DNA from 4 places in the Paenibacillus sp. FSL H8-0537 genome. Region 3 is predicted to be linked to each of the others. Evidence: riboswitches for the same ligand, from Rfam matches in the RefSeq annotation. Region 3 holds a riboswitch; each other region holds the start of a gene.

Region 1 (4,002 bases), 400 kb from region 3:
AGACAAATATTTCGTAGAGCGAAGGAGCTTTATGAGGGTGGCTATGCTTTTGGCTGGATGCCGGAGCCGCTGAAACGGCTGCTTGACGGGACAATTGCAGTTAAACAATATTTGAAGCTGGATGAGGCCTATTTGCAGACGGCCTTTACAGAATGGGGCGACGAAGGCGATGAGCTGCTCGCAGAGCTATGTGATCGTTTTCTGACGCGTCGCCTATATAAATACATTATGCTGGATAAACCGGATATTAGCCTCTTTAATGAAGTAAGACAACAATTTGCAGCGATCGGATTGAATCCGGATTACCATATGGAAATTGATTTTCCATTTGATCAACCATATGATGTGTATCAGCCTGATACGAAAAAAGGCGGAAAAGAGGAAAAGACACCGATTTTGTTAATGGACGGGTATGAGGCTGTCAGTGAAATTTCCACGAAATCCGACATCATTCGTTCCATCACTGGGCTTCATCAGGGCCAGTCCCATTTGTATTATCCGGAAGAGAAGCTGCGCGCTTCCGCTGATCAATTAAGCGATAAAGTACGAAAGTTATTTAAAATATAGGAAAGTATATGATTTTGCCATACTTTCTCTATATTTCTCGGACGGCTTTCGACCGCTTCACCTTAAACTATAATATAGAAGGAGTTTGCTGAGCTATGATTTCTTTATTCGACACACACACGCATTTGGACTCCCCGCATTTTGACGAAGACCGCGAAGCCGTTATCGAAAGAGCGCGTGCAGCAGGGGTGGATTTAATGGTCAATATTGGTTTTAATAGGGAAACGATTCCAACTACGCTTGCACTTGCAGAAAAATATGATTTTATATACGCCGCGGTCGGCTGGCATCCCGTTGACAGCATAGATATGCTGCCAGAGGATCTTAATTGGATTGAGGATCTGTGTTCTAATCCCAAAGTGGTAGCCATTGGCGAAATCGGACTGGATTACCATTGGGATACGTCCCCTAAGGACGTACAACACCGTGTATTTCGCGAGCAAATTCGATTAGCCAAAAAGCTGAAAAAACCAATTATTATTCATAATCGCGATGCTCATGAGGATGTTGTCAAGCTACTGAAGGAGGAAAATGCATCTGAAGTCGGAGGCATTATGCATTGTTTTTCCGGGAGTCCAGAAACGGCTCAAAAATGCCTAGATATGAACTTCTATATTTCGTTCGGTGGACCGCTTACATTCAAAAATGCAAGGGTGCCAAAAGAGGTGCTTGCGATGGTTCCGAGTGACCGAATTTTGATCGAAACGGATGCTCCATATTTGACCCCACATCCATTCCGTGGGAAACGAAATGAGACGTCTTATGTGTCGCTCGTTGCGGAAGCGGCAGCAGAAATATTAGGAAAATCAGTGGCCGAAATCGCCAATTTGACGACCGAAAACGGTAAAAAATGTTTTGGAATTGAGTAAAAACGGCTATAAAAGCGAGAATAAGTGACCTTTCCGGCGATAAAACTAATTTTTCATGCTGAAATAGACTCTCTTTTCCGTAAATATCCTAAAATTTCGCTTAAATCGGTTTTTATCTGATCTTTACAATTAGGCTCCGATGAAGGTATGATTCATTTCAGAGCTTTAAATTTTTGTATTGGATTTCCAGTTTGCGCTTAATCTTCGAACTTTGGAGAGCGGGGGAACCAGGCACGATGCTGTGAGGAAATTGCGGATCACATTGCACGCGCACTTGAATTTCTTCTAGGGGTGAATTTGGCGGGGATTGCCATGAGCATTCTTCCGACGATAGGGCAGCTCTCTTGCCCGAACCCGACAGCTAACCTCGTAAGCGTTTATAGAGAGTGATCAACCTCGTGCATCCACCATTCCTGAATAGTCTATTCGACGTTCCCGGGAAGCCACGATACAGATCCTCTGTCGACGGGCTTTCTTTTTATTTTTGAATATTGGGTAAACCGTCGTCATAGGGTAAATCTAGGAGGTTGCAGAGGAAATATACTGGAGCGTGCTATAAGCACGCCAATATACTATAGTCGCGTCAATGGTATCATGCGTAATTCGACGGCGGGGCTATGAAGGAGGACCGATGAAGTGGGCATTATTCAAGCAAGTGAGACCCATGGGAAACGATCATCCAGCATGTCTTTCGCATTGCGATGGAAGCGTGAAAACTTGCGTTTGATTCTTTTGAGTACTACGATCTCAATCGCTATGACTTTCATGTTTTTGGTGTTGTTGTACGGATCGGCTGACAAAAGCGTATCCGTAGTAGTGAATGGACAAGAAACTGTTGTTTCAACGAAGCAATGGGTCCTGCAACGCCTACTGGATGAACAAGCTATTACAATTGGCCCGCATGACGAGGTATCTGTACCTCTGAATACGGCAGTAAAGGAAGGGGACCGCTTTGAAATTAAGCATGCGGTACCGCTACTTGTAAAAGCTGATGGCAAGACATCAACGGTGTACACGACAGAGAAAACCGTGCAGGCAGCGATAAAGAAATTAAATATTCCTGTTGAAGATGATGATAAAGTATTACCTTCGCTTGGCTCGGGCGTCAGCGCGGATATGACCGTAACGGTCATTCGCGTCGATACGAAGCTTGGCAAGTCGTCCAGCACAACACCGTTCACCATTGTGAAGAAGGAAGATCCGAACCTGGAAGTAGGCAAGGAGAAGGTTGTGCAGACGGGCAAAGAAGGCGTCGTAACGATCAAAATTGAGAAGCAGTTCGAAGATGGCGTGCTAGTCTCCAAGAAAGTGGTAGACAAGGTAGTCGAATCGGCTGCGGTTAATCAGGTCGTTGCAATCGGTACGAAAAAGCCGGAGCCTAAGGTTACTGTGCTGTCCACAGCGACAACCAGCAACAATGTAACGGTAGACGGCACCACGCTCACATCCAAAAAGGTGCTTAGCAACGTCACCTTGACGGCTTATTCAGCTGGCTTAGCTTCGACGGGCAAGAGCGAAGGCCACCCGGATTACGGTATTACGGCTTCAGGTGCTAAAGTATCGGAAGGACGGACGATTGCCGTGGACCCGGATGTCATTCCACTCGGTTGGTGGGTGTACATCGAAGGTATTGGTTTCCGCCGCGCTGAAGATACCGGAAGTGCGATCAAGGGCAGTAAGATCGATGTGTATTTTGACAGTGAAAAGCAAGCTAATCAATTCGGGAAGAAAAAAGGTTTTACCGTCTATGTGATTGGTCCTAATAAGCCATCTCTTAGCTAATTAGCATCAGTTCTTTATGGATTGTGCTCTAGTTTATCGCAATCATAAGCTAAATATGACAGGTTACGGAAGAGGCCTTGCCTCTTCTTTTTGTTTGCGTAAGATTCGCTTGAATAGCTAATTGGGGGTATAATAAAACAGACGCGAATGAGCGGGTTGTTGTTGCAGCAATCGCCCATTCTTTTGAAATATATGCATGTATAAGTTTCCCTTTGCGAAAGGATTGTTCGATGTGATCAAGGAAATGATTGTAGTAGAAGGCAAAGAGGATACGGTGGCGATTAAGCGGGCCGTTGAAGCCGATACGATAGAGACGAATGGATCGGCCATTGGCGAGGATGTGCTGCGGCGCATTGCGCTGGCACAGGAGCGCCGTGGCGTTATTATATTTACAGATCCGGACCATGCAGGAGAGCGTATTCGCAAAATCGTCGCTCAGCGCGTGCCGGGCTGCAAGCATGCTTTTTTACCGCAGGAGCTGGCCTCCTATAAAGGGGATATCGGCATTGAGAATGCGGCTCCTGATGCAATCAGGCAGGCGCTCTCGGAGCTGCGGACAGAAACGGCTGCAAGCGTGGGGGCCATTACTTGGGATGATTTGATGGCGGCTGGCTTAATCGTGCATGAGGAAGCGGCGAAGCGGCGGCTGGTTATGGGCAAGCTGCTGGGCATCGGCTACGCTAACGGGAAGCAGTTCTATAAGCGCTGCACAAGCTTTTGCATTACGCGCGAGGAGTTTGAGAAGGCGCTGCAAGCCATGGAACAACAGGAACAGGGGTGATGA
Region 2 (4,002 bases), 590 kb from region 3:
GCAGGCGGCATGGAATATCCAACTCTCGTAACCGCTTTAGCTGCTGAATCCGATAACCCTGGCTACAGCTTGGAGCGAACCGTTGTACATGAGATCGGTCATCAGTATTGGTACGGGATGGTCGCATCGAACGAGTTCGAAGAAGCTTGGCTCGACGAAGGCTTTACATCGTATGCCGAGGATAAAGTGATGGAGAACGCCTATGGCGTCGAACCCAATTTAGCTATGGAAGCCAGCTATATTACAGCTCCTGCCCCGCTTAAGCAGCCTTCATGGGCCTATCACAATAGCGATGAGTATGCGGAAAATGTTTACATGCGCGCCAAGCTTGTGCTGGTCGGCATTGAGAAACAGGTCGGAGCAAAGACGATGCAAAAAATTATGCGCACCTATTTTCAAAAATACAAATTCAAGCATCCAACTACTTCCGATTTCCAGCGTGTCGTCGAGCAGGTTACGAAGGAAAAATGGCAGGATTATTTTCACCAGTATGTATATGGCAGCCTGATGGCGGATTTTTCAGTAGAGGATATTCGAGTGAATAAAGTGGAGCAGGATGGCCAGACCCAATATGAGTCTACCGTGCTGATCAAGCGTAATGGCGGGCATAACGGGTCCATACCGCTCGTCTTCTCCTTTACCGACGGCGAAACAACTACTAAACTATGGGATGCCTCCGAGTTGCATATAGAGTACAAGGTAATGCACGCTGCTCCGCTCGCATGGGTAGCGGTTGATCCGAAAAACAGCAATGTTCTGGACAATAGGCATATTAACAATTTTATGCGCGCAGAAGTGCCAGAGCAGTCTCGCATTCGATGGAGCCTCGGTCTGACGAAGCTTATTGAAGGCTTGCTCGCATCCGTAGGCTGGTAGAGAGGAGGTAAAAAATGAAGCAGCATATGAAGCAAGGCTGGCGGCTCGCCATCCGCCATTTCTACATCGTCATTCTTTTGTTCCTGTATCAGCTATTATGGGGACTTTTCCTTTACCGCTTTATTGATATGACTGTACTGCCGCTGCTGCGGCGCTTTCCCCTCCAGCATCCGTCGGACTCGGCCGTTTCGCTGTTCCTCAGCGAAGCCCAGTTTCAATTGACAAAAACAGATCTGATTAGCCCCTATCTATGGCTGCTGGGCGGCTTGTTCGCCGCCCGCATGCTGCTGAGCCCGCTGTTCCATGCAGGGCTGCTCTACTCGCTGCATCATATGGACGAAAAAGGTGGAACGCAGTTCCTTCAAGGCATTCGCAAAGCTTGGAAGCCTGTGACGCTGCTCTATTGGCTGCGCACTCTGCTTATTTTCGCGCCTGGCTGGTTCCTTCTTCCTCGCGCCTTCAAGCTGCTAATGGAGGGCCATTCGCTGAGCGAGCTGCTGCAAAGCACGCTGCCAGGCTTTGGCGGTTGGCTGCTGTGGAGCTTCCTCGTTCACCTGCTGCTGCTCGCCATGCAGTTTGGCGCCGCCTCCAGCACGGGCTCGATGCGCTCGCTCAGCATTGCGCTCCGAAATCTTTTTCCTTATGCCGGCCTCTCTCTACTGATGTGGCTGCTGGCTGTCGCCGCTTCGCTCTTGGTATCCGGCCTTTCCTATGCTTGGGCGGGAATACTGGCGCTCATCATGCATCAAGCCTATCATCTGCTCCGTACCTTGTTAAAGGTATGGACGCTCGCTGCACAATACGATTGCCTGCAATCGAAGCAAAGCTGAGACCGTTTTAAGACCGTTTCAGGCTCCTTTTAGGACCCTTTTATACGACTTTTGACTTCCATAAATAGGAAATTAGGTTTAGAAAAATGAGGGCGTCCCTCCCTAATTCTCATTTAGTATTCTCATTTTTCTAAAGTCCTTCTCATAAAAACCCCGATTGCGGACAAGAGGCCGCAATCGGGGTTTTTATGTTATAAAGCTTCTGCAGGCAACGCTTCTATTCATTTACCAACCCTTAGACTGATGCTGACTAAACTCTCTAATTCTTCATTTTACGCTATAATTCTAGCCTATATGTACGATTCTTAGCATATTGGCTGCCTATTTCTCATATAAACTGACAAAATGTTTTTTTGCTTGCGAACGGTGATGGAACGAACATTTATTAGGCAAGAAACTTGTTTTAACGCAAAATTGAGCCAAAAGGTTACATGAGAATTATTAGAAATTCTTTCATATAGGAGGAAATCACATGAAAAAACCGAATTATTAGCGCAGAGCAAAATTAAACCAGCCTAATTTTTTATACCGCAAAGGTATAGAAATACGGGGGAACCACTTTGGGTGAATTGATTTCGATGCTTGGACGGCTTGATTCAAGTGTCTTGGAAATCATAGGGAACCTTCACAACCGAACCCCACAGCTAACCTCGTCGGCACCGGAAGGAGTTTCAAATTTTGAAGAAGGTAACTGCACTACTCGTTGGTCTTGTATTAATGCTTGCTTTCCAAGCAGGCAGCGTGTTCGCAGGTTCGAAGATGGACGGTGTTATCGCTGATCTGATCGGCACACCATACCAAAGCGGCGGAACAACTACGAAAGGCTTCGACTGCTCCGGTTTTACGAAATATGTTTTCGATAAAATGGGCATCGATCTTTCCCGTACTTCCCAAGCGCAATCGAACGATGGCAGTGAAGTGAAGAAGAGTGACCTGATCGCTGGCGATCTTGTATTCTTCAACACGAGCGGCAAAGGCATCTCCCACGTTGGTATTTATGTTGGAGATGGAAAGTTTGCACATGCTTCCTCGAGCAGAGGCGTTATTATTAGCAAACTTAGCGAGTCTTATTATGCTGATCGTTACGTGTCAGCTACACGCATTATGAGTCAAGACGCTTACGACAAGTACGCAAGCGAGCAATAGAGCCAGGCCATGCTTTTTTCGCTTACATAACGAAAAGCTGCTGTCTCAATCAGCAAAGCCGCAGTTGTTTGTCTTCGGACAAATAGCTTGCGGCTTTGCTGTTTTCTAGCACGGACACAAGGGGGCTCGTTTCCATGTATGTATATATTCACCGCAAAGACCTGCGTTCAAACGATTTGCGCAGTTTTGATTATGTGCGCCGCTCTGGGCAGCGCGGCTTTCATCTGCTTATAATAGACCCGTCACTGGCGGACGGTGACCGGCTCTCTTGCCACAGCGGCAGAACCTTCCTGTCCCAGGCCACCTCCCTATTGGAACAGTACAAGGCGGCGGGCGAGCAGCTGCATGTGCTTTACGGCGATCCCGCTGCCATTACCGAAGCGCTGCTGCTGGCCCATCCCATTGAAGAGGTGCTCGTCCACATGGACTATACGCCTTATGCCCGTATTCGCGACAAAGCGACTGCGCAGGTTGTGCGCGCAACGGGACGTCGCTGGCTGCCGCTCGACGATGCGCCACTCGCCGATTTGGAGGAGCTTCATACGTTTTCCAGGCGCAGTGAGCCTTACAAGGTATTTACGCCCTTTTACCGCATGTGGCAGTCCTTTATGCAAAGCCATTATTCCCCTGCGGGCGAAACAACGCTGAAACAGCTGGATACGCTGAAAAATATAGATGCCAGCATAGCAGAGCGCTTCAGTCTTCCTCGGGAGCATCCCGCTGCGGCAGCCTTTATGCGGGTAGCGGGAGCATCTGGCACGGCGGACGCGGGAACGCTGAGTGCAGCCGATGCGCTGGAGCAATTTCTAAACCGCCGCCTAGCTGGCTATGAAGGCAGCCGCGACCAGTTTGCGGAAAACCAGACAAGCCATTTGGCGCGTTATTTGAATACAGGAGCGCTGTCAGCAAGGCAAGCCTATGAAGCAGCGCAGCAGCAGTATGGAGCCGAATCTTGGATTAGGCAGCTGGCATGGCGGGATTTTTTTCTGTACCAAGGGAAATACAATGAGGACTTCTATCGCTATGAGCAGAAGTTTGATTTATCTGGGCTGAACGATCAGCATTTCGAGGCATGGAGCCAAGGAAAAACGGGCATTCCTGTTATTGATGCCGCTATGAAGCAGCTTAATGAAACCGGCGAAATGCCGAA
Region 3 (4,002 bases):
AATAACGATGCGCGTCAGCGGATACGTCTTCCTCGTCCATTCCGCCAGCTCCAAGCCATTCATATACGGCATGCTAATATCCGTCACTACGATGTCCGGCTCCAAACGCTCGATCAGCTCCATCGCTTCCCGACCGTTCGCCGCCGTATCTACGATTTCAAAGCCATGGCGCTCCCATGCAATTTCCTGCAGCAGTCCGCTGCGCGTCTCTTCTTCATCATCCACCAGCAGCACTTTATACATCGTTTATCCCCCCGCTATTTAAATACGCGGCCGAGCAGCCGCTAAGACCTGATACTGTAAGCATGCTATTTATCATATTCGTTTCCGTGTTTTCTGGAAAGAGGGGGGTGCTTTTAGAAGACAAGTGTCTGGTCTCCCCACCTTCAACGGGGCGTAAACCCATAGAAATATAATGACAATCTAATTATGCCCAAGATGGTCTGGCCACCATTGTATTTACATCATACTAGGAGTGTTTCAAGAGCTTGAGGATGAACAAAGTGCTTATAATAAACTGTGCATTGAATCATTAAATGCTTTCACACCGTCCAATGGGGTTGAAAAAGTTTCTAATCGCTTAATCATTAGTTTATTGAGATAACAAACTGCGATTAAATTATTCCCGTTTGTATCCTGCTGTATGAATTATATCTGTTGATTGCAGCATAACTAGGCCCACTGCCTCTGACTAGGTGTGGGCTATTTTGGTTTACTTTGGAAGCATGAAACGGAATCTTTTTACATCACTCTTTTAGCAAATATAAGGAATCATTAGATATATTGACCTTGATGCAGATAAGATGCATTGTAAGCGTTTAAAATCAGGCCAATTCGCTGCATTCGCTCTCTTTTGCGGCGTAAGCTTCCTTTACAGCACTCAAGGCGGGGGAGTATGATTCATAACATGATTGAACCTTTTTTGAAATATAAGAATTTATAAGTTTTGCACTTATAAATAGGCTTATATTTCTCGGACTGAAACGCGCTGCGCCGCCAAAGGAAGGCGATAGCCGTTTCATCTTGAAATATAGGAAAGTATATGTTTTCGTTATCCTTTCTCTATATTTCTAAGGGCAAAGCTCTTCGCTCGTCCCAGAAGGACGACGAAGTCGTTTTTGCTTGATCGCTGAGTCTTCGCGCATTAGGAGAAGAGCGGGGGAACCAAACGCACTGCAAGTGTCCGATGTGAGAGTCGGAGGCCGGCAGCGCAGGGGTGAATCGTTTGCAGGAGTATCATGAAACTCCAGGCAAATGTAGGGCGACTCTCACCGCCCGAATCCGACAGCTAACCTCGTAAGCGCAGGTGTAGAGAGGAATGGTGAACGATTGTGACCTTGTAAATCAGGCCACAGAGCGTCATACGCCTCTGTGGTTTTTTGTTGTCTTTTTATGAAAATAGCACTCGCAACATCGGCAGATATTTTGTTTCAAACGCTGAGTTCTGCACTGCCGCAGAAACGGGGGAACCATCGACGGCTCTCTGTCATTGTCCAATGGACGATTGCAGGGAGCGTCACGGGGTGAATCGCAAGGGCACGAAAAGTGCCAAGCGTAGGGCGTCTCTCGCGCCCGAATCCGACAGCTAACCTCGCAAGCGTCAACGGGAGAGGCCACACTTACACTTATCGCAGAGCGAATCAGGGGCGCATAATGCCCGGATGAAGGAAGCTGCGGGTGAAGAGTCCTCTTTGCCCAAGGCTTCTTTTTTGTTGCCTTTTTTTGCAAAATGACCAGAGGAAAATTGAAATAAGGAGCGCTGCAGCTATGCTGGATATCGGAATGGCTTTGACCTTAATCGCAGCTTTCGGGCTGATTGCCGGATTTATACGCTGGTGCGACCGATCCATTAGCGAAACGGAGGAACGGGGATGATTGTCATATTGCTCGTTACAGGAGCTTTGCTGGTGTATCTCGTCTACGCCTTGCTTCATCCAGAGAAATTTTAACAAATAACGTTTCATCATTGATGCAAGGGAGGAACAGCTGTGGACGTCCTGCAAATGGCGGTAGTCATCGGTATTATCATGCTGATCGCGAAGCCGCTTGGGCATTATTTATATTCCGTGTTTTCAAACGTTCCGAACCGTACCGACAAGCTGTTTGGGCGAGTCGAAGCGGTCATTTATTCCGTGATTGGACTCAAAAATCGCCAAGGCATGACCTGGAAAAAATATGCGCTCAGCTTTATTACACTCAATTTCATACTCGTAGCTATCAGCTATGTGCTGCTGCGACTGCAAAGCGGCCTGCCGCTTAATCCGAACGGGATCAGCAGCATGGAGCCTACGCTCGTCCTAAATACGGTCATCAGCTTTATGACCAATACGAATCTCCAGCATTACAGCGGTGAGACGGGGCTGACGTATTTTGCGCAAATGGCGGTCATTACGATGATGATGTTTACGTCAGCCGCCACCGGCTTTTCCGTCGCCGTCGCCTTCGTGCGCGGCATTACGAGCAAGGGCGGAACGCTCGGCAACTTTTTCGAGGATTTCGTCAAAGCGCATACGCGGATTTTCTTCCCGCTGGCTATTGTCATTACGCTGCTGCTTGTGGCGCTGCAAGTGCCGCAAACGCTTAGCCCTACCTTGACCGTTACGACGCTTACGGGCGCGGTTCAGCATATAGCCATCGGGCCAATCGCTTCGCTGGAGTCGATTAAGCATCTCGGTACGAATGGCGGCGGTTTTTTCGGAGCCAACTCCGCCCATCCGTTCGAAAATCCTAACCCGCTGACGAATGTCATTGAGATTTTGTCCATGTGGGCGCTGCCTGCCGCGCTGCCCTTCATGTACGGTCGGTTTGCGAAAAGCAGCAAGCAGGGCTGGGTTATTTTTTCGGCGATGATGGCATTGTTTCTGATCTTTCTTACGATTTCCTATACGGCTGAAAAAAGCGGCAACCCGCTGATCGCCACGCTCGGCATCGACGCTTCGCAAGGCAGCATGGAGGGCAAGGAGGTACGCTTCGGCATCGCCCAATCCGCGCTGTTCACAACGGTAACAACGGCGGCCACGACCGGCTCGGTCAATTCAATGCACGATACACTCACTCCGCTTGGCGGACTCGTTCCCCTTGCACAGATGATGCTGAACGTCGTCTTTGGCGGCAAAGGTGTCGGGCTCGTCAATATGCTGATGTATGCGATGCTGACGGTGTTCATTTGCGGGCTCATGGTCGGACGGACACCCGAGTTTCTGGGGCGAAAAATAGAACCGCGCGAAATGAAGCTGATTGCCATCACCATTCTCGTGCATCCGTTTATTATTCTCGCGCCAACGGCGGTGGCTTTTCTGACCGATCTGGGGCAAGGCGCTATATCCAATTCGGGCTTTCATGGCATTACGCAGGTGCTGTATGAATATACGTCCTCGGCCGCAAACAACGGCTCCGGGTTTGAAGGGCTTGCCGACAATACGCCTTTCTGGAATATAACGACAGGACTCGTGATGTTTTTCGGCAGATATATGTCGATGATTGCGCTGCTGGCTGTAGCCGGCTCACTTAGCCGCAAGCAGTGGGTACCAGAAACGATTGGCACGTTCCGCACGGACAATTCGCTGTTTGCGGTTATGCTAATGGGCGTCGTTATTTTGATCGGTGCGCTCACGTTTCTGCCCGTCATTGTCACAGGGCCAATTGCCGAGTTTTTAACGATCCGTTAAAGGGAAATGAGGGGTAAGCGTTATGAATGACCAACGTGCTAAAAAACGATTCACAAGGCCGCTTGTGACCGAGGCGCTGAAGATGAGCCTCCTCAAGCTGAATCCGGTTCATATGATAAAAAATCCGGTCATGTTCGTTGTTGAGATTGGAACGCTGATCGTTCTGCTCATGACCGTATTTCCAGGCTACTTCGACTCGCAGGAACGCATCGGCTTCAACTTGACTGTTTTCATTATTTTGCTGTTTACGGTGCTGTTCGCCAATTTTGCCGAGGCGTTAGCAGAAGGCCGCGGCAAAGCACAGGCCGGCTCGTTGAAAAAATCAAAGCAGGAA
Region 4 (4,002 bases), 1.6 Mb from region 3:
ATCCCCGCTACAATTGGTCTGCTGCTGCTCAGCCTGCTGCTGTTCTTCTACTTTTACCATCAGCTTCCCCGGCAAGTCCCCCATACGATTACAATTGTCCCTATTCAATCTGGCTACCATCCTTTACTCACACCTAACGGAAGCAAGCCTGCATATCCCAAATACAGCAGCCGCTTTATGAAATTGATTCTGCTTTTCGTCTTCTCTGTCCGGCTAAGCTTATTTGCTGCCTCCTATTTGCATATCCCCGTTGAGTGGGTCGCTGTTTTCGGCTCCCTGCTGCTCCTTAGTTGGCGCTGGGTTTACTTGAAAATGCCGCCGAACGACATTTTGCGTAAAATTCCGTGGCATATACTCATTTTCGCCTTCGCCATGTATATCATTATTTATGGCCTGCACAATATTGGTCTGACGCAATTACTCGTGCAGGTGTTCGAGCCGCTTGTCATGGGAAGCCTGATGAATGCAAGCATTTTAATCGGAGGGCTTGTCTCCGCCATGTCTACACTTGTCAACAATCACCCCGCGCTCATGATCGGCACGATCACCCTCACGGAAATGAACCTCGATCCGCTTTCACTCAAAATCGCCTACCTCGCCAGCGTCATTGGGAGCGATATTGGCTCACTCATTTTACCGATAGGCACGCTAGCCTCGCTCATTTGGATGAATCTTGTACAGAAAGCCAAGGTAAAAATCAATTGGATGGATTATGTCAAAGTAACGATTGTCGTCATTCCGCCTGTTCTGCTGTTTACTCTCGTTATTCTTGCTTTATGGGTTGGCTGGATCTTCCCTATGCATTAACTCACGACAACTTCTACATGAGCGGTCAGTTCACCATTAACTGCTGTACTCATAATTCAGCAGTTATTTCTGCAGAAAACGAGTGTTGCCGCCAAATAACGGCAGCGCTCGTTTTCACTTGAGGCAGCAGCATTTTTTTATTTTACTGCTAAAAGGTTTACAAATGAGCCATTAAGGTTTAATATATATCCCTAGCCGAATTCTGGCACTCTATTATTAATCGCTTAATTTTTCAATTGAAAAAGCGGGGGAACCAACGACGTGATTGAAGCGACAGCTTGAATCGCAAGGGGTGAATCCGGTGCCTTCGCGCACTGGTAGGGCAGCTCTCTGGCCCGAATCCGACAGCTAACTCCGTAAGCGAACGTGAGGAGAGATGAATATGATTGTCCTTCATGCGCCGGACGCTCCGCCTAAGGCGAAGCACGCAATGAAGCTTACGGTCAAGCGCATTGAGCTGTTTGTCATTCCAGCACTCAATGTAGACGCCGCTGGAAACCGTGCCTGCTTGCGGGTAACGACGGACAAAGGCATTGGCTTTGGCGAGACTTTTGTAGACGAAATGGAACGCCCTAACGATTGGGGCCTGTGGTGCAGCACGCTGAGCAGCTTTATCGGCACCTTGTCCATAACAGGCCGTTCGCTTCGGAGCGAGCAAGCTGATCAACACAGTGTGTACAACCTGTTCGATCACGCCATTCACCATCTCAAACACTGGACGGCAGAAATTGAACCGGATGACAACACTTCCGAGGAACCTATTTTACTTAACCGCTCGTTATTCTATCTTTCTATTTTTTAGCCTATTTTGGATCGACCTGACACAAAGGAACCTTCCCCGCCATGATTCAGCTGGCGGAAAGGTTCCTTTTTTATCGGCTGCTTGTTCTCCTATGGAAAGAAAATAAAGTTTTAGTTCCAGATAGGAAGAATGGCGGGCTATTGATAGGTTATATAAATGTGTTGACATCAAAGTAATTAGGAACCATACTATATATATGAACAACAATAATAAAATAATAAATGACATTGACGCTATTCCTTCACTAGTACAATCCAAGCGTCAGATTGATCGCTATAACCTAGACATAGACGCGCAGGCTATACTCGTCGCGTCTAGACTAATGGCAGCGGGAGTCAAGCTTGGACATGCCTCGGAGATTCATTTCTCTAGATTCGGTTTATCAACAAGTCGATATCGTTTATTGGCAGATCTTGAAGATAACGAAGGAGAAGAATTGCCTTCGCAATTAGCGGAGCATCTAGGCGTTACACGTGCTACAGTGACAGGTCTTATCGACACCCTGGAACGAGATGGGCTAGTATCTCGGAGATCAAGCTCAGATGATGGGCGTCAGAGATCGGTCATATTGACGGAAGCAGGAGCGAAGAAGCTTCGTGAAATGGCTCCTGAGCATTTCGCTCGGTTGGAAGCAATGGTGGGCTTGCTCAATATCGATGAGCGCAGCGTATTTCTCGACTTGCTAGGCCGAGTTACACAAGGCATCTCAGCTCTTACGGGCGAACTAGGCTCGAATCCAAAGGGAAACATCAGTAATGATTAGAATGGGCTAGTAAAGCTAGCCTATTTTTATCCTTATATAGTTAGGACGCTAATTATATTTCACTGAAAGCAATCGTTGAACGATATCAAGGAAGAGGGAGCAGCTAAATGAACAAGATGAAATACCCGAATCAGACAGATGCTGTTTACGGCATCAAGACTACGAGTTCCAAGAAAAAGATTTTTATACTGTGGCGTGAAGTTGTCATGGCCTATGCTGCTCCTGCCAGCATGGCAGGTATCGGGGGATTGGTTACTGCCGATAGGGGTCTTCAAATAGGGGCATTGACCACAATCGGTGGTGCATCGGCCTTGATGGCCTTAATGATTGGCCTTTTGTTGCGCAGCCGAGTGGGCCGTATACGATGGGTCATCAATGCACCTCACTTGGTTGTGGTAGGGATGTTCGCATTGGCCGGGTCCTTGTTTGGCCTATACGCCGCATGGTTGACATCTGTTTTACTAGAATTTATGAATCCGAGCCATCACTTGGCCTGGGTCGGTCGTGTCTGGACCGATTTCCCATTATCTGGTTTCATAGCAAGCACGATAGTGACATGGCGGTGGCGTCTTGCCGCCACAACTCATTTTTCAACCAAAAGGAGAAGATAAAAATGATAGTTATTATGGGAGCAACAGGTACGATAGGAAGTGCGCTTTTGAAACGTTTAGTTGATCTTGGCGTACCCGCCAAGGCGCTGAGCAGAGAGCCAGAGAAGCTGCGTGATCAGATCGGAGAAAAAGGCCGATCGACTATCATGGTCGCATCGGCGGATGCTTCCGACCCCGAATCGCTGCGCCGCGCGTTTACAGGTGCTAGCCAGCTCTTCCTTGCCATGTCCAACAGTCCGAGACAAATCGAATTGGAAACTTCAATCATTCAGCTTGCCGCAGAATCTGGAATCAAACATATCGTAAAAATATCCAGCCCTGCCTTTGAGCACAGCTCGCCAGTGGCAGTGGCGGGCTGGCATCAAGAAATCGAGAAAACGCTGAGGGAATCGAGTCTCACCCACACCGTGCTGCGCCCTTATGCGTTCATGCAAAACTTGCTGCGCCTTGCACCAACGATCACAACCCAAAATGTTTTCTTCGGCTCCATGGGCGATTCACCGTGTAACTTCATTGACTGTCGCGATATCGCAGATGTTGCCGCAGAGGTTCTTACCAATCGCAAGATATCAGGCCAAATATATACGCTTACTGGTTCGGAAATTTTCAATTATCCCCAGATCGCGAGTCAACTATCTGCCCTGCTTAATCGGCCAATAAGCTACATCAACATGGAACCACAAGTACTGCTTCGCAATCTTATCGAGCATGGGAATATGCCTCCTTGGCTCGCGCACCATGTTGTGGAAATTCAAACCATGTCTACGGTGGTGCCAGAAATTCCAAATGATACTGTGCAGCGCTTGCTCGGCAGAGAGCCACGAACGCTAGAGGCCTTTCTGCATGAGTATGTTGAACATTTCCGGTAGAGGCGGAGTCCACCTATTATGAAATTTCCGCCTTACTCAGACTCATGAATTCGCAGAATTTCATCCAGTCGTTAAATCATTTTCGGTCTACAACTTTATTTTTCAGTTTTATTTTTCAGTCCAATACTTTATTTCCACCTTAAATAAAAT

What was found. A riboswitch is a leader RNA that binds a small molecule or an ion and turns the genes downstream of it on or off. The one in region 3 is predicted to bind cyclic di-AMP.
Region 1: it holds a riboswitch for cyclic di-AMP, as region 3 does, so the genes downstream of both, MHB80_RS00145 (ubiquitin-like domain-containing protein) here and kdpA (potassium-transporting ATPase subunit KdpA) in region 3, are expected to answer to the same signal.
Region 2: it holds a riboswitch for cyclic di-AMP, as region 3 does, so the genes downstream of both, MHB80_RS00930 (C40 family peptidase) here and kdpA (potassium-transporting ATPase subunit KdpA) in region 3, are expected to answer to the same signal.
Region 4: it holds a riboswitch for cyclic di-AMP, as region 3 does, so the genes downstream of both, MHB80_RS21180 (hypothetical protein) here and kdpA (potassium-transporting ATPase subunit KdpA) in region 3, are expected to answer to the same signal.

What each region holds. Positions count from the first base shown of each region.
Region 1 is NZ_CP150290.1:26,641-30,642, forward strand. Features, by position in the region: gene MHB80_RS00135 (HD domain-containing protein) at 1-567, shown strand, start outside; gene MHB80_RS00140 (TatD family hydrolase) at 663-1,436, shown strand; cyclic di-AMP (ydaO/yuaA leader) riboswitch at 1,621-1,828, shown strand; gene MHB80_RS00145 (ubiquitin-like domain-containing protein) at 2,073-3,218, shown strand; gene rnmV (ribonuclease M5) at 3,451-3,999, shown strand.
Region 2 is NZ_CP150290.1:212,817-216,818, reverse strand. Features, by position in the region: gene MHB80_RS00940 (M1 family metallopeptidase) at 1-876, shown strand, start outside; gene MHB80_RS00935 (hypothetical protein) at 891-1,706, shown strand; cyclic di-AMP (ydaO/yuaA leader) riboswitch at 2,209-2,380, shown strand; gene MHB80_RS00930 (C40 family peptidase) at 2,382-2,852, shown strand; gene MHB80_RS00925 (deoxyribodipyrimidine photo-lyase) at 2,987-4,002, shown strand, end outside.
Region 3 is NZ_CP150290.1:6,633,149-6,637,150, forward strand. Features, by position in the region: gene MHB80_RS28105 (response regulator) at 1-243, opposite strand, end outside; cyclic di-AMP (ydaO/yuaA leader) riboswitch at 1,118-1,321, shown strand; cyclic di-AMP (ydaO/yuaA leader) riboswitch at 1,426-1,615, shown strand; gene kdpA (potassium-transporting ATPase subunit KdpA) at 1,989-3,668, shown strand; gene kdpB (potassium-transporting ATPase subunit KdpB) at 3,691-4,002, shown strand, end outside.
Region 4 is NZ_CP150290.1:5,025,503-5,029,504, forward strand. Features, by position in the region: gene MHB80_RS21175 (arsenic transporter) at 1-807, shown strand, start outside; cyclic di-AMP (ydaO/yuaA leader) riboswitch at 1,019-1,185, shown strand; gene MHB80_RS21180 (hypothetical protein) at 1,190-1,609, shown strand; gene MHB80_RS21185 (MarR family transcriptional regulator) at 1,806-2,372, shown strand; gene MHB80_RS21190 (hypothetical protein) at 2,480-2,983, shown strand; gene MHB80_RS21195 (SDR family oxidoreductase) at 2,986-3,852, shown strand; gene MHB80_RS21200 (glycoside hydrolase family 2 protein) at 3,992-4,002, opposite strand, start outside.